DNA from 3 places in the Mesorhizobium sp. WSM3879 genome. Region 1 is predicted to be linked to each of the others. Evidence: predicted binding sites of a transcription regulator. Region 1 holds the regulator's gene; each other region holds the start of a gene.
The links. Region 1 encodes HrcA, which represses chaperone genes, less so after heat shock. Its sites were predicted from a motif close to GTTAGCACTCNCNNNNNGNGAGTGCTAAC; they were not measured.
Positions count from the first base shown of each region.

Region 1 (6,818 bases):
ACCAGCCCTATTGGGCGGCGCGGGCCGAGCTCTTAGCCAGGCTCGGCAGGACGGCCGAGGCCGCCGAGGCTTACGACCGGGCGATCGGCCTCGAGCGCGATCCGGCCTTGCGCCATTTCCTGCAGGCCGAGCGGGGGAAGCTAGTCCGCAACTGAGGCGAGACACCAGTTCTCGCAACTAGTCCTGCGGCCACATCTCATGAGAAAGGTTCAGTTTCCGCATGATCGCATGCTGGCGCAACTTGCCCCACAGCCGTTCGATGTTCGGCCAGGCCACGCGAGCGCTCGTGGTGTCGGGATGCCAGGCCACCAGCATCACGAGATAGATGTCGACAAGCGAAAGTTCCTCACCGGCCAGCCACTCACGGCCGGCGAGCACGCTGTCGACAATGGCAAAGCCGCGATCCATTTCCGCGATAGCCGCCTCCTTGACCACCTGCACGCTATCGGCGTCGGCCGTGTACCGGTGGGGGTAATAGAGCCTCAGGATCGCGGGATAGAGCGCCGACGACATGAAGGCCATCCAGCGCAGGAAATCGGCGCGCGCCGGCGAGCCCGCTTGCGGCGCCAGATGCGCTTCTGGATGACGCTCGGCGAGCAGGATGCAGATCGCGGCCGATTCGGTCATCGACCGACCGTCGGGCAATGTCAGCGCCGGCACCTGGTTCAACGGGCTGATGGCGAGGAAAGCCGGATCGGGCGGATCCTTTTTCGGCACGTCGATCTGCCGGAAAGGCGCGCCGGCCATGGCCAGGGCCGCCTCGACGACGAAGCCGCCGCTGCCGGGACGCGTGTAAAGCTTGTACATAAAATCCTCCCGCCGGCCGATTCGAGGCCGGCGGCGATTTGAACCGGAAGCGGCGCCTTCCTCAAGCCGGGCTCCGCTTGCCACAGACGCTTTTTGAGCGATCCAGCTTGCATCATCCCGGGAGCGCCGCTGGCCGCAAGCTCTTGAGATTGGCCGTGGCGTTCCCGACTTCGTCATCCGCGGGCGGAGCAAGGAGCGAAGCGACGCGCGCAGACCCGAGGATCAATCCCGTGACGTCTCCACGTCACAAGCGTTGCGGTTCATTCTGCGGAGGAACAGCGGCTCCGTTAATCTCTGATAAGACAGATGGTATCCACTCTGAACCGTGGCATTTCCTGGCCACCGTCACGGCATGACTCCCAGGGTCGACGCGACGGAGCTTCGCTCCTGCTTCGCCCTGGGATGACGACCGCGAGGGGCTGAAGCCATTCTTAGAGGTATGAGCGCCTAGGCCCCCAGCCCGTCGAACAGGATCGTCGAGAGATAGCGCTCGGCGAAGGACGGAATGACGACGACGAGGTTCTTGTCCTTGTTTTCCGGCCGCGAGCCGACGACGATCGCCGCCTGCAGCGCGGCACCCGACGATATGCCGACCGGCACGCCTTCGAGGCGGGCGACGAGGCGCGCATTGGCGACCGAATCCTCGTTCGAGACCCTGACGATCTCGTCATAGATCGTGGTGTCGAGGATCTTGGGCGCGAAGCCGGCGCCGATGCCTTGAATCTTGTGCGGGCCGGGCTGGCCGCCGGAGAGCACCGGCGAGGCTTCCGGCTCGACTGCCACCACATGCAGCGAAGGCTTGCGCTTCTTCAGCACCTGGCCGACGCCGGTGATCGTGCCGCCGGTGCCGATGCCGGCGACGAAGATGTCGACCTCGCCATTGGTGTCGTTCCAGACCTCCTCCGCCGTGGTGCGGCGGTGGATTTCCGGATTGGCCGGATTCTCGAACTGCTGCGGTATGATGGCGTTGGGCAGCGTCGCGGCAAGCTCGTCGGCCTTGGCGATGGCGCCCTTCATGCCTTTCGGCCCTTCGGTGAGCACCAATTCGGCGCCGAGCAGCGCCAGCATCTTGCGACGTTCGACCGACATTGTCTCCGGCATGGTGAGGATCAGCTTGTAACCCTTGGCGGCGGCGGCGAAGGCCAGCGCGATGCCGGTGTTGCCGGAGGTCGGTTCGATCAGCGTGGTCTTGCCCGGCGCAATCTTGCCGGCCTCCTCCAGAGCCTCGATCATCGAGACCCCGATGCGGTCCTTGACCGAGGCGATCGGGTTGAAGAATTCGAGCTTGGCCAGCAGGTTGGCGACGATGCCCTTCTCCTTGGCGAATTTATCCAGCCGCACCAGCGGCGTGTCTCCAATCGTCTCGGTGATCGAGTTGAAGATGCGGCCGCGGCCGGGGACACGCGCGGAGGTGACGGGCTTGTTCATTGGTTTCGCTCCCAAGGCAAAGGCATAGGCAAACAGAATAAGGCTTTCAGCCGCGCAAGATAGGCTGCCCGCCGAAAATATCCGAGTGGGGCGGCTGCTGAAAACCTCCCCGCGCCGGAATGCATTTTCCGGATCGGCCCGTTTTGGGGATGCTTTCCCCGAAATGGGGGCCGGTTGAGAATGCAGCCTATTGACGGGCCGCGATGGCGGCTGCCGCTCCCATCATGAAGCCGGCGGCGGTGCGGTTCAGCACCTTGAGCGCGCGCGGCGACTTCAGGAACCAGCGCGCCTTGGCAGCCAGCGCCAGATAGGGGACCAGCACCACGAACAGGACGACGACGGTCAGCGCGACGAGTATGCCGTAGTCGGCCGGCGTGATCGTCTTCAGATTGACGATGGTCGGCGTGATGGCGAGATAGAAGATCATCGTCTTCGGGTTGCCGAGCGTCACCGTCAGCCCGGCGATGAAGCTCGACGCCAGGCCGCTCTTGCTCTTCCGCGCCTCGACCGTTTCGGGCGAGATGCCGCTCGTCCAGAAGCGCCAGGCAAGGAAGGCGAGATAAGCGACGCCCGCCCATTTGATGGCGAGAAACACCATGCCGAAGGTCTGGGCGACGAAGGCGAGGCCAAGCACGACGGCGGTGAGGTAGGTAATGTCGCCGAGCATGAGACCGAACGACATAGCCAGCGACGAACGGAAGCCGGAGCCGAGCGCGCGGGCAACAAGCGCAGTCACGCCGGGGCCCGGAATGGCGGCGGCGACGCCGAGGGCGGCGCTGTAGGCGAGAAATCCTGTCAGTGTCATGGCTTGAACCCAGCGCTATCCCGAGATCGCGATCCAGAGCGGCGGCCTCTTACCACGGCGTCGGGGCGGCGTTAATTGCCTTGCGGCCGGATTCGGTTGCACCAGCGCCGCTTCAGGACCGGCCGTCGCCGTAGGTGACGCGCCATATCGTGCCGTTGCCGTCCTCGGTCAGGATCAGCGATCCATCCTTCGCCACCGCGACACCGACCGGCCGGCCCCAGACCGCATCGTCCGCGATGACGAAGCCGGTGGCGAAATCCTCATACTCGCCGGTCGGCTTGCCGTCCTTGAACTTCAGCCGCACCACCTTGTAGCCGGTGCGGACATTGCGGTTCCACGAGCCGTGCAGGGTGACGAAGGCGTCGCTCTTATAGTCGGCCGGGAAGTTGCCGCCCTCGTAAAAGGCGATGTTGAGCGGCGCCGAATGTGCCTGGATCAGCACGTCCGGCACCGTGACCTTGCCGGCGAGATCGGGCCGCGCGCCTTTGTGGCGCGGATCCTCGTTGTCGCCGATATAGTACCAGGGCCAGCCATAGAAGGCTCCCTCCTTGACGGCGGTCGCATATTCGAAAGGCACGTTGTCGCCGAGCTCGTCGCGTTCGTTGACGACGCACCAGAGCGCGCCCGTGGCCGGCTGCACCGTCATGCCCGAGCAGTTGCGCAGGCCGGTGGCGACCATCCTGCGGTTCTTGCCGTCAGGATCGAAAGCGAGCACATCCGCTCGGCCTTCCTCCGCGCCCCAGGTAGCGCCGAGCGGTGCCGATCTCGCCCATTCTTCGACGCCGCCCTTCGGCCTCGCTCCCATGCCCTCTGCGGTATTCGAGCCCGAGCCGACCGAGAGATAGAGCGTCTTGCCGTCGGGCGAAAAAGCGATGTCGCGCGTCCAGTGATGGCTCGACGGGATGTCCGAGACGATCGTTTCGGGCTTGCCCGAAGCTTTGAGGTCGCCGTCGCGATAGGCAAAGCGGACGACGCTGTTGCTGTTGGCGACATAGACCCATTGCGGCTTGTCGCCCGGCGGATAGAAGGCGATGCCGTAGGGCCGGGTCAGGCCTTTGGCAAAGACCGACTTCTCGGCGGGCTTGGCGCTGCCTTCGGCCAGTCGATAGACGCGGACCTGGTTCGCCCTGCTGTCGGCGACGAAGAGATCGCCGTTCGGCGCCGTGCGCACGACACGCGGGCTGCTGATGCCCGAAGCCACCAGCTCGGCCGAAAAGCCGGGTGGAAGGGCTGGCTTGGCATCCTCGGGGCGATCGGTGACACCGCCGCCGTTCGAGGCGGATTCGGCGACATTCGGCTTCGGGAGATCGTCGGGCCTGATGAGGCGCCGCACGCCGGGCCGGTCGGCCTTCCAGTCACCGAAGGCCTTTTTGCCGGTGAGCAGGGGCTGGTCGGCCTGCTGCGCGACGGCGCCGGAGACCAGGAGCAAGGCGAGGGCGGCAAGGCCGGCAATGCGTATCATGCTGTTCTCCGTTATTCGCCATCGTGCATCAGCAACCAGACAGCGAATATCGGGCAGGCTCTCCAAAAGAGAAGCCGGGCATGCAAATTTTGACGGGAAGCGCCGGCAGTTCAGCTCTCTTCGATATCCAGATCGTCGTCGAGCTGCTTTTCCAGCGCGACCAGATCGGCCGGCAGCGGCAGGCCCATGGCGCGCATTTCCCTGAGCTTCTCGCGCAGTAGCTCCTGGATCTCGTGATCGTCTTCCGGCTGGTTCACCATCTCCTCGAGCAGCAGGCTGATCTGGGCCTTGAACGATTCCAGCGCCATTTCCACCCTCCTTGCGACGTTTCCCGCTCGCCTACCTCAACATGCGCGAAATCAACTGGGCCGTATAGTCGACCATCGGGACGATGCGGGCATAGTTCAATCGCGTCGGGCCGATGACGCCGAGCGCGCCGACGACGCGTGCATCCTTGTCGCGATAGGGCGCGACCACGAGCGAGGAACCGGACAGCGAGAACAACTTGTTCTCCGAGCCGATGAAGATGCGCACGCCCGGACCGTCCTCGGCGAGATCGAGGAGCTGCAGCAGTCCGTCCTGCGTTTCCAGATCCTCGAACAGATGGCGCAGCAATTCGAGATCGGCCTGGGCGGTGACGTTTTCCAGAAGATTGGCGCGGCCGCGCACGATGAGGCGCGCCGGCAGGCCGCTTTCGGCGCCGGCCCAGACCGCGAGGCCCTTCTCGACCAGTTCCTGCGACAGCGTGTCGAGAGCCGCCCTGGTCTCGTCCTTGATGCGCGCGATCTCGACCCGGGCCTCGGCCAGCGTGCGGCCGCGGATATGGGCGTTGAGGAAGTTCGAGGCCTCGTGCAGCTGCGAGACGGTGATACCGGCAGGCAGGTCGACAACGCGGTTCTCGACATCGCCGCTCTGCGACACGAGGACGGCGAGCGCCTTGGTGGGTTCCAACTGGATGAACTCGATGTGCTTCAGAGCCACCTCGTTCTTGGCGGCGAGCACCAGGCCGGCGCCGCGCGACATGCCGGAGAGCATCTGGCTGGCCTCTGTCAGCATATGCTCCAGCGTCGCGCCCGAGCCCGAGGCACGCACCTGCGCCTCGATGACGCGGCGCTCGTCGTCCGACAGATCGCCGAGCTCCATGAAGGCATCGACGAAGAAGCGCAGGCCGGTCTGGGTCGGCAGGCGCCCGGCCGAGATATGCGGCGCGTAGATCAGCCCCAGATGCTCAAGGTCGCTCATCACGTTGCGGATGGTGGCCGGTGACAGCGACGACGGCAGGATGCGCGACAGGCTGCGCGAGCCGACCGGCTCGCCGTCGCGCAGATAGGAATCGACAATCCGCCGGAAGATGTCGCGCGAGCGCATGTCGAGCGACTGAAACACGGGCGGCTGCGATGCGGGATCGACTGCCTTGTTCATTCCAGCGAAAAACCTCCTATCGAAAGATATAGACTTAAGCCTCCCTGGCGCAACCCGGGCCATTTTCGCTTGCGCCGTTTCCTTGGCGCCCTTTTCCTTTGCGCCATCCGTCGCATGCGTCTACAAGCCGCCGACGAATCCAAAACCAAGGAAAGAAGGCCGAATGCGCCCCTCCAAACGCCAGCCCGACGAAATGCGCGCCATCTCCTTCGAGCGCGGCGTCTCCAAGCATGCCGAAGGCTCGTGCCTGGTGAAGTTCGGCGACACGCATGTGCTGTGCACGGCGAGCCTGGAGGAAAAGGTGCCGGCCTGGATGCGCAATTCCGGCAAGGGCTGGGTTACGGCCGAATACGGCATGCTGCCGCGCTCGACGGGCGAGCGGATGCGCCGCGAGGCTTCCGCCGGCAAGCAGGGCGGCCGCACGCTGGAGATCCAGCGGCTGATCGGTCGTTCGTTGCGCGCCGTTGTCGACCTGCAGGCCCTGGGCGAACAGCAGATCACCGTCGACTGCGACGTTATCCAGGCCGACGGCGGCACCCGCACCGCCTCGATCACCGGCGGCTGGGTGGCGCTATACGATTGCCTGCGCTGGATGGAAGCGCGCCAGATGGCCAGCGTTTCCAAGGTGCTCAAGGACCATGTCGCGGCGATCTCCTGCGGCATCCATGACGGACAGCCGGTCATCGATCTCGATTATCTCGAGGATTCCTCGGCCGGCACCGACGCCAATTTCGTCATGACCGGCAAGGGCGGCATCGTCGAGATCCAAGGCACGGCGGAAGGCGAGCCCTTCTCCGAAGAGCAGTTTTCGGCACTGATGGGACTGGCCAAGAAGGGTATTTCTCGGCTGGTCAGCCTGCAGCAGATGGCGGTGGCGTAGGTTTTCGAATGCCG
Region 1 is NZ_NSFZ01000003.1:244,056-250,873, forward strand. Features, by position in the region: gene CK218_RS07760 (DUF6596 domain-containing protein) at 1-155, shown strand, start outside; gene CK218_RS07765 (glutathione S-transferase family protein) at 178-807, opposite strand; gene cysK (cysteine synthase A) at 1,255-2,235, opposite strand; gene CK218_RS07775 (LysE family translocator) at 2,423-3,040, opposite strand; gene CK218_RS07780 (sorbosone dehydrogenase family protein) at 3,153-4,502, opposite strand; gene CK218_RS07785 (hypothetical protein) at 4,613-4,810, opposite strand; gene hrcA (heat-inducible transcriptional repressor HrcA) at 4,842-5,924, opposite strand; gene rph (ribonuclease PH) at 6,088-6,804, shown strand.

Region 2 (6,818 bases), on a different contig from region 1:
CCGACGTCATGCTGCTCGACGAGCCGAGCAACCATCTCGATCTTGAGAGCCTGATCTGGCTGGAGAAATTCCTCAAGGACTATGACGGCGCGCTGCTGATGACCTCGCATGACCGCGAGTTCATGAACCGCATCGTTTCGAAGGTGATCGAGATCGACGCCGGCGCGCTCACCTCCTATTCCGGCAACTACGAATTCTACCAGGAGCAGCGGGCGCTGGCCGACAAGCAGCTGCAGGCGCAGTTCGACCGCCAGCAGGCGATGCTTGCCAAGGAGATCGCCTTCATCGAGCGCTTCAAGGCGCGCGCCTCGCACGCCGCCCAGGTGCAGAGCCGGGTGAAGAAGCTCGACAAGATCGACCGCGTCGAGCCGCCCAAGCGTCGCCAGACGGTGGCCTTCGAGTTCCAGCCTGCGCCGCGCTGCGGCGAGGACGTGGCGACGCTGAAGGGCATCCACAAATCCTATGGCAGCCGCTCGATCTATGCCGGCCTCGACTTCCAGATCCGCCGCCGCGAGCGCTGGTGCGTGATGGGCGTCAACGGCGCCGGCAAGTCGACGCTTTTGAAGCTCGTGGCCGGCGCCTCCGAGCCGGATGAGGGCTCGGTGGCGCGCGGTCCGAGCGTCAAGATGGGCTATTTCGCCCAGCACGCCATGGAACTGCTCGACGGCGAGCGCACCGTGTTTCAGACGCTGGAAGACAATTTCCCGCAGGCCGGCCAGGCGCCGCTCAGGGCTTTAGCCGGCTGCTTCGGCTTTTCCGGCGACGAGATCGAGAAGAAGTGCCGCGTGCTCTCGGGCGGCGAGAAGGCAAGGCTGGTCATGGCGCTGATGCTATTCGATCCGCCGAACCTTCTGGTGCTCGACGAGCCGACCAACCACCTCGACATGGCGACCAAGCAGATGCTGATCGAGGCGCTGGCGCAATATGAAGGCACGATGCTGTTCGTCTCGCACGACCGCCATTTCCTGTCCGCCCTATCGAACCGCGTGCTGGAGCTCACGCCGGATGGCATCCACACCTATGGCGGCGGCTATACGGAATATGTCGCCAGGACGGGGCAAGAGGCACCGGGGCTGAGGGGGTAGGGCGGCGCTCTGACCTCCGAGCGTAGTAGCGTGGAGAAGCCTTGACCCGTCGGCAGGACAGAGGGGGGCGCGAAGGATCGCGACCGATCTCACCCTTGCGCCGCCTCCTCGTGAGAAGTCACGGCAGGATCCGGGCTCCGTGAGGCGCCCAACGCCCCCACTACTCCCTCGCCAAACCGCGCTCGATCAGGCGAGCAAGCCGCGCCGAAAACGCCCTGGCATCGGCCGGCCTGTCGCCGTCCAGCACGCGCGCCTCGTCGTAAAGCAGATGCGCGGCGTCTTCCTTGAAAGCGCGCTCGCCGTCGCCGAGCTTCGCCAGCGCCGTGACGCGCTCGTGCCGCGGGTTGATCTCGAGGATCGGCTTGGCCGCCTTGTCGAGGCGGCCGGCGGCGTTGAGCAGCCGCTCGAACTGGCGGTCGGGACCGTGCTCCGGTGCGACCAGGCAGACCGCGCTTTCGGTCAGGCGGTCGGAGGCCTTCACGTCCGAGACCTCGTCTCCCAGCGCCGTCTTCACGAAGGCCAGGAAGGTCGCGATTTCGGACGAGATTTCGGCATCCGGCTTGGACGCGGTGTCGAGCAGCGGGATCTCCGACAGTTCGGCCGCGCCCTGCGTCACCGATTTGAACGGCTTGCCGTCGAATTCCGGCGCCATCGTCGTCCAGAAACTGTCGACCGGATCGGTCAAAAGCAGCACTTCGATGCCGCGCGCCCGGAACCCTTCGAGCTGCGGCGAGACCTCGAGCCGGGCGCGGTCTTCCCCGGCCATGAAGAAGATCGCCTTCTGCCCTTCCTTCATCGCGGCGACATAATCGGCCAGGCTGCGCAGCGTCTCGCCGGAAGCGGTCGAGCGGAAGCGGGCGAGCTTCAGCAGCTGCTCGCGCCGCTCGTAGTCCTCGTAGATGCCTTCCTTGAGCACGACGCCGAAATTCTCCCAGATCTTGGCGTAGGCCTCGGCATCGTTATCGGCGAGTTTGCCAAGATCGCCGAGGACGCGGTTGGTGACACCCTTGCGGATCGCGGCGAGCAGCGGGCTTTCCTGGATCATCTCGCGCGAGACGTTGAGCGGCAGATCGGCGGAATCGACCAGGCCGCGCACGAAGCGCAGATAGCGCGGCAACACGTCGACCTCGTCGGTGATGAAGACGCGCCGCACGTAGAGCTTCATACGACCCTTGCGGTCCTGGTCGAAGAGATCGAACGGACGCGAGCCCGGCACGAAGGCAAGCGCGCTGTATTCGTGCCGACCCTCGGCGCGGAAGTGGATGGTGGCGGCCGGCTCGTCATACTGGCCGGCGATGCTGCGGTAGAAGTCGGTATATTCCTCGGGCTTTATGTCGCTCTTCGGCCTCACCCATAGCGCCGTGCCGTCGGCGATATCGCGCGGCTCGGCGCCCGGCTTCTCAACAAGCGTGATCGGCACCGGCACGTGGCCGGACTGCGACTTCGCCAGCCCTTCGAGCCGGTAAGGCGTGGTGTAGGAACTCGCATCGTCCATCAGATGCAGCACGACGCGCGTGCCGCGCCTGGGAGCTGCCGCAAGCGGCACGGGAGCGATCTCGTAGGTGCCCTTGCCGTCGGAAGACCAGCGCCAGGGTTCCTCGCTGCCGGCCTGCCGGCTGATGACATCGACATGATCGGCCACCATGAAAGCGGAGTAGAAGCCGACGCCGAACTGGCCGATGAGTTGCGAGTCCTCAGTCGCCTTGCCGGCCTCGACGCGCTCGATGAAGGCACGGGTGCCGGAGCGTGCGATGGTGCCCAGAGCCTCGGCCATCTCCTCGCGGCCCATGCCGATGCCGTTGTCCTCGACGGCAAGCTGCTTGTTGTCGGGGTCGGCCGAAATGGTGATGCGCGGCTTTGCGTCCTCGCCCAGCAGCTCGGGACGGGTGATCGCTTCGAAGCGCAGCTTCTCGCACGCGTCCGCGCCGTTGGAGATCAGCTCGCGCAGGAAGACGTCCCGGTCCGAATAGACCGAATGTACCATCATGTGCAGCAGCCGCGAGACATCCGCCTCGAATGTCCTGGTTTCCGTCGTCTTGGTATCCGTCGTCATTCAGAATCTTCCCACATAGTAACTCTGGCCCGTCGCGCCGCGGCGTGTCGAACCTGCCGATCTCCGCCGATGAGGGGAGATGTCCGACAGGACAAAGGGGGCGCGTCCCGCCAGCCGATCTGTCGCGGAGTGCTTTCTCGCTTTTCCGGTTCTTGTCAATTCAGAAGGGTGCCGTTTCCCTCGCGCTCCCTTTTGCCCTAACGACCAATCTCCCCCGATTGGACCCTGTCGGGGGAGATTGGCTGTGTCGGCGCCGCGCCTCCCCAGCGTCCTAGAAGTCCATGCCGGCGCCGGCGGGCATGGCGGGTGCCGCTTCCTTCTTCGGCTTCTCGGCGACCATCGCCTCTGTGGTGACGAGCAGGCCGGCGATCGAGGCTGCATCCTGCAGCGCGGTGCGCACGACCTTGGCCGGATCGATAACGCCCTGGCTGAAAAGATCGCCATATTCGCCGGTCTGGGCGTTCCAGCCATAGGCGAAATCGGTCTTCTCGCGCAGCTTGCCGACGATGATCGAGCCTTCCGCCCCGCTGTTCTCGGCGATCTGACGCGCCGGCGCGTCGATGGCGCGCCGCACGATGTCGACGCCGTATCTCTGGTCGGGGTTGTCGGCAGCCACCGCGTCGAGCGCATTGGCGGCCCTGAGCAGCGCCACGCCGCCGCCCGGAAGAATGCCTTCCTCGACCGCCGCGCGCGTCGCATGCATGGCATCGTCGACGCGGTCCTTGCGCTCCCTGACCTCGACCTCCGTCGAACCGCCGACGCGGATCACAGCCACGCCGCCGGCGAGCTTGGCCAGACGCTCCTGCAGCTTCTCGCGATCGTAGTCCGAGGTGGTCTCCTCGATTTGCGCCTTGATCTGCGCGACGCGGCCCTGGATCTCCTCCTTCTTGCCGGCGCCATCGACGATCGTGGTGTTCTCCTTCTCGACCACCACTTTCTTGGTGCGGCCGAGCATCTCCAGCGTGACGTTCTCAAGCTTGATGCCGAGATCCTCGCTGATAGCGGTGCCGCCGGTGAGGATGGCGATGTCCTCCAGCATGGCCTTGCGGCGGTCGCCGAAGCCCGGAGCCTTGACGGCCGCAACCTTCAGGCCGCCGCGCAGCTTGTTGACCACCAGCGTCGCGAGCGCCTCGCCCTCGACATCCTCCGCGATGATGAGCAGGGGCTTCGCCGACTGAACCACCGCCTCCAGAACCGGCAGCAGCGCCTGCAGGTTGGAAAGCTTCTTCTCGTGGATCAGCACATAGGGCTCTTCGAGCTCGACGCGCATCTTATCTTGATTGGTGATGAAGTAAGGCGAGAGATAACCGCGATCGAACTGCATGCCTTCGACCACTTCCAGCTCGGTGTCGGCGGTCTTGGCTTCCTCGACGGTGATGACGCCCTCGTTGCCGACCTTCTGCATCGCCTCAGCAAGGAAACGGCCGATCTCGGCATCACCATTGGCCGAAATCGTGCCGACCTGGGCGATCTCGTCATTTCTGGTCACCTTGCGGGCGTTGGTCTTCAACTCCTGAACAATAGCCTCGACGGCTTTGTCGATGCCGCGCTTCAGATCCATGGGATTCATGCCGGCGGCAACGGCCTTGGCACCTTCCCTGACGATGGCCTGGGCGAGAACGGTCGCGGTGGTCGTGCCGTCGCCGGCGATATCGCTGGTTTTCGAGGCGACCTCGCGCACCATCTGCGCGCCCATGTTCTCGAACTTGTCCTCGAGCTCGATCTCCTTGGCGACGGTGACGCCGTCCTTGGTGATGCGCGGGGCGCCGAACGACTTGTCGATGACGACATTGCGGCCCTTAGGGCCGAGGGTGACTTTCACCGCGTCGGCGAGAATATTGACGCCGCGCAACATGCGGTCGCGGGCGTCGGAATGGAATTTCACTTCCTTGGCAGCCATTGGAACACTCCTTCAGCAGGCAGCTTTCATTCACCGGATCGGGTTGGGCCGGTTCAAGCCGCTTTTCCCAACGCCGATGTCTGCTCGACCACACCCATCACGTCGCTTTCCTTCATGATAAGCAGGTCTTCACCGTTGAGCTTGATCTCGGTGCCGGACCACTTGCCGAACAGGATGCGGTCGCCGACTTTGACGTCGAGGGGAATGAGCTTGCCGCTCTCGTCGCGCGCGCCGGAACCGACGGCGATGATCTCGCCTTCCTGCGGCTTCTCCTTCGCCGTGTCCGGGATGATGATGCCGCCGGCCGTCTTCTCCTCGGCCTCGACGCGGCGGACCAGAACGCGGTCATGCAATGGATGGAACTTCATATCGTTCTCCTTCGGGACAAACAGATTTTGAGAGGTTCCTCCACTCCGGACCGGAAGGACCGGAGCGGGGCTCGCGATCCTTTTCGGCCTCGCGCATGTGGATTTGGTTTTGCACGCGCCGGTTTCAAGAGGCCGCAAGAAATTTTTTGGCACTCGCAACAGCCGAGTGCTAGCGCCGTGAAAACAAAGGTAATTATGCAGCTTTGACGGGCACGTCCCGGACCCCTTGACGGCAAAGGAATCAATTCCCAAATCGAACCTGCCGGCGCCTGAAGTGGCCGGCAAGGTCAAGGAGCGCCGCTGCCTTGGCGCTCCTCGTATCTATGTTGCTCAATGGAGGATGTAGCTATGAGAACCAGTTTCGACTTTTCTCCCCTGTTCCGGTCGAGCATCGGCTTCGATCGAATGCTGAACGCGCTCGAGACCGCAAGCCGCATCGAAACCGCTGACAACTGGCCGCCCTACGATATCGCCAAGAGCGGCGAGGACGACTACCGCATCACCATGGCCCTGGCAGGCTTCAGCCAGGACGAACTGGCCATTACCCAGGAGCAGAACATGCTGATGGTTTCTGGCCAAAAGGCAGGCGAGGACAACGGCGAGTACCTGCATCGCGGCATTGCCGGCCGCGCATTCCAGCGTCGCTTCGAGCTTGCCGATCACGTCAAGGTCGTCGATGCGAGCCTCGTCAACGGCCTGCTGACAATCGACCTCAAACGCGAGATCCCGGAAGAAATGAAGCCGCGCCGGATCGAGATCACGGCGGACAAATCATCGCCAAAGGCCGCGGCGACAAAGAAAATCGAGGCCGACAACAAGGCGGCCTGAGCCTTCTCGCCGCGCTTTGCGCCAAGCGCCGGGTGATGTTCCCGGCGCTTCCTGTGTCTTCCGGATGAACAGAAAGGAGGAAAAATGAGTGTTCGTGATCTGATTCCCTGGGGCCGAAACAATGGCAACCAGGTTCCAAGTGTCTTCCGCGACGGCGAACGCGATCCTTTCCTGTCGCTGCATCGCGAGGTGAATCGGCTGTTCGACGACGTCTTCCGGGGTTTCGGTTCCGGCTTGCCATCCCTAGGCGGCGTATCAGCCTTTGGTGCCGGCTGGCCGAGCGTTGAGATCTCCGACAACGAGAAGGAGATCAAGGTGGCGGCCGAAGTCCCGGGCCTGGACGAGAAGGACATCGAGGTGCTGCTTGATGATGGCGTGCTGACGCTGAAGGGTGAAAAGCGCTCCGAGACGGAGGACAAGGAGCGGCAGTTCTCCGAGCGCGTCTATGGCCGCTTCGAGCGTCGCATCCCGCTGGGCTACGAGATCGAAGAAGACAAGATCGATGCCCGCTTCAAGAACGGCGTGCTGACGGTAATGCTGCCCAAGACCGCGAAGGCGCAGTCGCAGGCCAAGCGTATCGAAAT
Region 2 is NZ_NSFZ01000009.1:157,661-164,478, reverse strand. Features, by position in the region: gene CK218_RS20960 (ABC-F family ATP-binding cassette domain-containing protein) at 1-1,085, shown strand, start outside; gene htpG (molecular chaperone HtpG) at 1,246-3,138, opposite strand; gene groL (chaperonin GroEL) at 3,410-5,038, opposite strand; gene groES (co-chaperone GroES) at 5,092-5,406, opposite strand; gene CK218_RS20940 (Hsp20 family protein) at 5,755-6,234, shown strand; gene CK218_RS20935 (Hsp20/alpha crystallin family protein) at 6,319-6,818, shown strand, end outside.
Region 2: a site for HrcA is predicted at 5,552-5,580, ahead of groES (co-chaperone GroES). Genes of this name have one in related genera too.

Region 3 (6,818 bases), on a different contig from region 1:
CCTCGCGACGGATCGTGTCGTCGCCCTTGACCAGGCTCTGCGGCGAGACGTGGCGTGTGCAGCGCTCGCGCTCGCCGCAGAACAGCCAGAAACGGGCGGCAAAGCCATCCGGCTCAGGCTCGGGAATGAATTTTTCCACAATGAGGTCCTCGCGTCCGAACAGCTCGGCCGGAACGTCGGCGAGCGAGGCATGGATCTGGTATTGGTCGAAAGATTCGACGCCGGGGAAGGGCATCGGCTTGCCGGCGCGCCGCGCGCGCCGATTCAGTTGCTGTTCCGGCGTTCCCCGATGGTTGAGGCTGCTCTTGACGATAACCTGCCCTTTCCAGCCGTCGTCCTTGCCGACGACGGCTCCGCTGATGCGGCGCTTGGAAATGTCGGCGGCGCCGAGATTGAGGCAGAAGGGAAAGGCGCGGGCATACTCGACATAATCGGGCGACGTAACCGTCGCGTCGACATGCAGCACCGCGATATCGGCGGCCGGCTTCGCCGACGTGCCGCTGAGGACCTGCACCGAATGGCCGCGCCTCTTCAGTTCCTCCAGCAGATCGAAGAGCATGTACGGGCTGTCCCGGCGCCATAGCAGCCCGCGCCGGCTTTGGAAGCGGTCGAACTCATGCGTGATGACGGCGATGCGTGCCATTGTTCCCTTGGCCTATCAAGCGTCGTCCACTATTCGATCGGATACAACGCGCTACCGGGCTGGGGTTTGCATGACCGAGCATTGGAATGCAATTCGCAAACATTGGCAGTTGCTCGGCACACCCCTGCGGCCGCCGGCGGAGGTTGTCGAAAGCTACGACCGCGAACTCGACCTTGCCCCGTCGGATGTCGTGATGCTCGGCGTGACACCCGAGCTCGCCGGGCTCGGCGCCACGATGACGGCGGTCGACGAGTCTTCGGACATGATTGCCGGCATCTGGCCGGGCGACACCGATACGCGCAAGGCGGTGCAGGGCGACTGGTTCGATCTGCCGTGCGCCGATGCAAGCGTCGAGGCGCTGATCGGCGACGGATGTCTCTCGGTCATCGGCGATGCCGGCCTCAGGCGCACGCTATTTGCGTCGATCGCACGCGCGCTCAAGTCCGACGGCCGCGCCGGCATCAGGCTTTACGCCTCTCCCGCAACGCCGGACGACCCGAAGGATGTCCGCGCTCTGGCACTAAGCGGCGGCGTCTCGACTTTCCATGAGCTCAAATGGCGCGTGGCCATGACCGCGATCGGCGACGCGCCGGATTACACGATCCCGGTCAAAGCCATCCTCGAACAGTTCGAAAGGGTGTTTCCCGACCGCGAGGAGCTTTCGGCCCGAACCGGATGGGAACTGCCGGTCATCGGAACCATAGACGTCTACCGGAACTCGTCCGCCGTCTACAGTTTCGCCCCCGCGGCAGCGCTCATCGAGGAAGGCCGGACCTTCTTCGAAGATCTCCGGCTGACCTCTAGCGGCACATACGGTCTGGCCGAACGCTGCCCGCTGCTGGTGTTGCGCTCGCCGAAGCGCCTGGACTAAACGAGCTGGATTGCTCGCCCACGCTTCGCGCAGCCACCGCATTTCCGCCCAGCGCTCCGCCTGAGAAAAATTGCGCCATTGCCCCTCCCCGCGCGCCTTGACTCTCGCATGCCATCAGCCTATCTCAGCGCCACGTTAGCACTCGCCTTAGGTGAGTGCTAACTTATATCCGGCGGCCTCGCCGGATGGAGGAACAGTTCTCACCGTTCTCATTCGAGGAAGACAACATGGCAAAGTCCAAGTTCCGCCCGCTTCATGACCGCGTGGTCGTTCGCCGGGTTGAATCCGAATCCAAGACAGCCGGCGGGATCATCATCCCGGATACGGCGAAGGAGAAGCCGCAGGAAGGCGAGATCATCGCCGTTGGCTCCGGCGCTCGCGACGAAAGCGGCAAGCTCGTGCCGCTGGACGTCAAGGCCGGCGACCGCATCCTGTTCGGCAAGTGGTCGGGCACCGAAGTCAAGCTCAATGGCGAAGACCTTCTGATCATGAAGGAATCCGACATCATGGGCATCATCGGCTGATCATCGGCCTCTCTCTATCAACTGAATTTTCGGGCTCTGTCCGAGCCCCTGTCAGGAGCTTACTATGGCTGCAAAAGACGTAAAATTCTCCCGCGACGCCCGTGAGCGCATGCTGCGCGGCGTCAACATCCTCGCCGACGCGGTGAAGGTCACCCTCGGTCCGAAGGGCCGCAATGTCGTCATCGACAAGTCGTTCGGCGCTCCGCGCATCACCAAGGACGGCGTCACCGTCGCCAAAGAGATCGAGCTCGAAGACAAGTTCGAGAACATGGGCGCGCAGATGGTTCGCGAGGTCGCCTCGAAGACCAACGACATCGCCGGCGACGGCACGACCACCGCGACCGTTCTCGCCCAGGCGATCGTCCAGGAAGGCAACAAGGCTGTTGCCGCCGGCATGAACCCGATGGACCTGAAGCGCGGCATCGACCTCGCCGTCACCGAAGTCGTCACCGCTCTCGGCAAGGCCGCCAAGAAGATCAAGACTTCGGAAGAAGTCGCCCAGGTCGGCACGATCTCGGCCAATGGCGACGAGTCGGTCGGCAAGATGATCGCGGAAGCGATGCAGAAGGTCGGCAACGAAGGCGTCATCACCGTCGAGGAAGCCAAGACCGCCGAGACCGAGCTGGAAGTCGTCGAAGGCATGCAGTTCGACCGCGGCTATCTCTCGCCCTACTTCGTCACCAACGCCGACAAGATGGTCGCCGATCTGGAAGACGCCTACATCCTGCTGCACGAGAAGAAGCTCTCCAACCTGCAGGCCATGCTGCCGGTCCTGGAAGCGGTCGTTCAGACCTCGAAGCCGCTGCTCATCATCTCGGAAGACGTCGAAGGCGAGGCTCTGGCCACGCTGGTCGTCAATAAGCTGCGCGGCGGCCTGAAGATCGCCGCCGTCAAGGCTCCGGGCTTCGGCGACCGCCGCAAGGCCATGCTCGAAGACATCGCTATCCTGACCGGTGGCCAGGTCATCTCGGAAGACCTCGGCATCAAGCTCGAGAATGTCGGCCTCAACATGCTCGGCCGCGCTAAGAAGGTGTCGATCTCCAAGGAGAACACCACCATCGTCGACGGCGCCGGCAAGAAGGCCGAGATCCAGGGCCGCGTCGCCCAGATCAAGCAGCAGATCGAGGAGACCACCTCGGACTACGACAAGGAGAAGCTGCAGGAACGTCTGGCGAAGCTCGCGGGCGGCGTCGCGGTGATCCGCGTCGGCGGCGCGACGGAAGTCGAGGTCAAGGAAAAGAAGGACCGCGTTGACGACGCTCTGAACGCGACCCGCGCGGCCGTTGAAGAAGGCATCGTCGCCGGCGGCGGCGTCGCGCTGCTGCGCGCTTCGGCCAACCTCAAGGCAACCGGCGTCAACTCCGACCAGGCTGCCGGCATCAACATCGTGCGCCGCGCGCTGCAGTCTCCGGCTCGCCAGATCGCGGCCAATGCTGGTGCGGAAGCCTCGATCGTTGCCGGCAAGATCCTCGAGAACAAGGGCGCGACCTTCGGCTTCAACGCCCAGACGGGCGAATATGGCGACATGATCGCCATGGGCATCGTCGACCCGGTCAAGGTCGTCCGCACCGCTCTCCAGGACGCGGCCTCGGTCGCCGGCCTGCTGGTCACCACCGAAGCCATGATCGCCGAGGCTCCGAAGAAGGAAGCCGCCGGCGGTATGCCGGGCGGCATGCCTGGCGGCGGCATGGGCGGCATGGGCGGCATGGACTTCTAATTGACGAATGATCCCGAAAAGTTGCAGACTTTTCGGACAAGATCATTCGCAACCAAAAGTCCATAAAGCACGCCCATCATTTAACATTGCTCAAGCCCGCAAGCGGGCTTGAGTGGCGGCATGGACTTCTAATTGACGAATGATCCCGAAAAGTTGCAGACTTTTCGGACAAGATCATTCGCAACCAGAACTCCATAAAGCACGCCCATCAACTAACATTGCTCAAGCCCGCAAGCGGGCTTGAGTGGCGGCATGGACTTCTAAGAAGTCCGGTCCCATAGCGAATATGGAAAGGGCGGCAGACATGTCGCCCTTTTTGTTTTGGCATGCGGGCAGCCGGTCCAAAAGCAGACAAGACCTCTATACTGTTGCGATTGGCGAAGGCCTGCGCAACAGCTGATCTCCCCTCTTGAGGGGGAGATGCCCGGCAGGGCAGAGGGGGTCCCGCGCATAAGGCTCCGGCGACGACTCCCGTGCAACGAAGGCGCTGGCGCTCCAACGCGCGGCGACCCCCTCTGTCGCCTTCGGCGACATCTCCCCCTCAAGGAGGGAGATCAGCAGCGCCAGCGCCAGCGCTCGGCCATCCCTGCGTCAACCTGATCCGCGTCGCGGACGGGCGATAGTCGAGGCGATGGGCTATATCACGGTTCGCTTACCGATCCGCCAGCGCCAGCTTGGCCCCCAGCATGACGAAGGCGCCGGCGAAGGTGCGGCGCATCCAGGTCAGCACCATCGGCCGCGACACGACATGGCTGCGCACCGAAGCCGCGAACACGCCGTAGACGACGAAGACAAGGAAGGTCATCAGCATGAAGACGCCGGACAGCTCCAGCATCTTGGCGAAAGCGTGCGGCTCGGTGGTGCTGACGAATTGCGGCAGGAAGGCGAAGAAGAAGATCGACAGTTTTGGGTTCAAGATGTTGATCAGGATGCCGGAGGTGATCACCTTTCGGGCAGAGCGTGGCGCGACGTTCTGATCGAGAGCAAGACCGCCCTTCTCCTTCAGCGTGTTCCAGGCCATGTAGAGCAGATAGGCGACGCCGAGATATTTCAGCGTCTCGAAGGCGACGGCGCTTGTGTGCAGCACCGCGGCAAGGCCGGTGATGGCCGCCGCCATGTGCGGGATGATGCCCAGCGTGCAGCCGAAAGCGGCGATGATCGCGGCGCGAGCGCCGCGCGAGAGGCCGGCGCTCAGCGTGTAGAGAACGCCGGTGCCGGGCGAAGCGACGATAATCAGCGACGTCAACAGGAATTCGATGCTCACGGTTTCCTCCACGGCCTGCCCGGCGCGGAAGTTATCGGGAGGTGTGGAGGTGGGCAAGCGGGGGAAGAGAGTAATCTCCCCCTTGTGGTCCCCCGCGAGGAGATGCCGCCGAAGGCGACAGAGGGGGCTCGCCTCGTGTAGAGCGCGGCCTTTTCCCGACGCGATCACGTTGGCGATTTATGTGAGACCGACCCCCTCTGACCGCTTCGCGGCCATCTCCCCCTCGAGGGGGGAGATCACGCTCTCCACCGCCAGCCCATGGGCGGCCCTTGCCATCAGGCAGTCGTCGCCGCCGGGCATGCAGGCGCGGCAGACATGCGGGCGGGCTTCGTAAATCGCGCAGGCCGTCTGCTTGCCCACCTCGCCGTGAAGCGCGGCGCAGCGGCCGTCCTCGCAGCGCATGCCTGACAGGTCGGTCGCGACCAGCTCGTCGGGGATGCGGTCGAGCTCGGCATCCTCTTCGGTCGAAAAGCGCGGCCAGTCCGCCGAATAGGCGCAGCAGGCGCCGCAGCTCTGGCAGTCGAAGGCGGCTGATACGTCAAGCAGGGTCGGGAAGGGTCGATCGTGCGGCAAGGCGATCCTCATGCTGGCAAGGCCCTTTAGCACGGAGCCGGGAAATGCGCCGCATCCGGCCGGGCAAAAAATTTTGTTTTGCCGGGAACCCTTTTGCCGGCTGGCGGTTTTGTCCCTGTTGTCGGCAGTTCACGAGTATCGAGAAAAGCTGATGACAAAAGACGCCTCCCGCGCCCTGAAAAAGCGCGAGAGGCGTTTTTCCATTCGCCTTACATGATCGTGCTCATCATCGGCAGGATTTCATAGCGGAAGCCGCGGCCGGAAAGCGCCACCGGGTCGCCTTCGGTCACGGCCTTGGCCTCGGCTTCCGTGCCGACCTGCAGGATCAGGAGCCCCCACGGTCCGGCTGGATCGGCGACTGGGCCGGCAATCATCATTCTGCCTTCACGAAGCAGGCCGCGCAGATAGTCGGCATGCGCATTCATCAGCGCCCTCTCCTCCTCCGTCAGGGTGAAGGCGAAATCCGGACGCGGCGGGATCAGCCGGCAATGGAAGACCGAAGGCGACCTGGCATCGGTCTCCTTGGCAAGGAATTCGTCCAACCAGCCCAGCACGCGCTCCCAACCGGAACCGTGATCGCGGCAGGAGTCGCGGCGCGATCCGAAGCCGTCATGGCGCAGCGTCAGCCGGGTGCCGTTCTCGACGGCTTCGAGCGTATAGGTGACGGTGGTGAGGTTATCGCCGTCCCAAGGCGCCTTCCAGGTCATCACCAGGCGATGCGGCGGCTCGACCTCGAGATACTCGCCGGCGACATGGAAGTCCTGCCCGTCCGCACCCTTGCCTTCCGAGCGCCAGGCGCCGCCCGGCCGGACATCGGCCGTGTGCTTCGTCGTCCGGTACATGTTGTCGGCGCCCCACCAGAGCGGGATCTGGTCCTCAGCGGTAATGGCGCGGAAGACGCGCTCCGGCGGCACGGCGATCGTCACCGTGGCAAGGATGGTACCGGCGGAAATGTCGGCGATCGCGCGCGGCTTGTCTTGGATGGCCATCATTCATTCTCCAGGTAGGATTTGAGATTGCCGAGGCTGTGCTGCCAGAAGTCTCGGTAAGGCAGGATCCAGTCGGCGACATCCTTCAATTCCACCGGCTCCAGCCGGTAGACTCGCTCGCGGCCCTGCCGCTGCTCGGAAACGACGTTGAGCTCGCGCAGTATCCTCAGATGCTTGGAAATGGCCGGCCGACTCTGCGAGAAGGCGGACGCCAGTTCGTTGACCGGCGCGGGGCCC
Region 3 is NZ_NSFZ01000012.1:109,520-116,337, reverse strand. Features, by position in the region: gene CK218_RS23870 (hypothetical protein) at 1-643, opposite strand, end outside; gene CK218_RS23865 (class I SAM-dependent methyltransferase) at 714-1,514, shown strand; gene groES (co-chaperone GroES) at 1,742-2,038, shown strand; gene groL (chaperonin GroEL) at 2,103-3,755, shown strand; gene CK218_RS23850 (LysE family translocator) at 4,408-5,019, opposite strand; gene CK218_RS23845 (YkgJ family cysteine cluster protein) at 5,197-5,604, opposite strand; gene CK218_RS30335 (hypothetical protein) at 5,603-5,809, shown strand; gene CK218_RS23840 (SRPBCC domain-containing protein) at 5,802-6,584, opposite strand; gene CK218_RS23835 (metalloregulator ArsR/SmtB family transcription factor) at 6,581-6,818, opposite strand, start outside.
Region 3: a site for HrcA is predicted at 1,649-1,677, ahead of groES (co-chaperone GroES). Genes of this name have one in related genera too.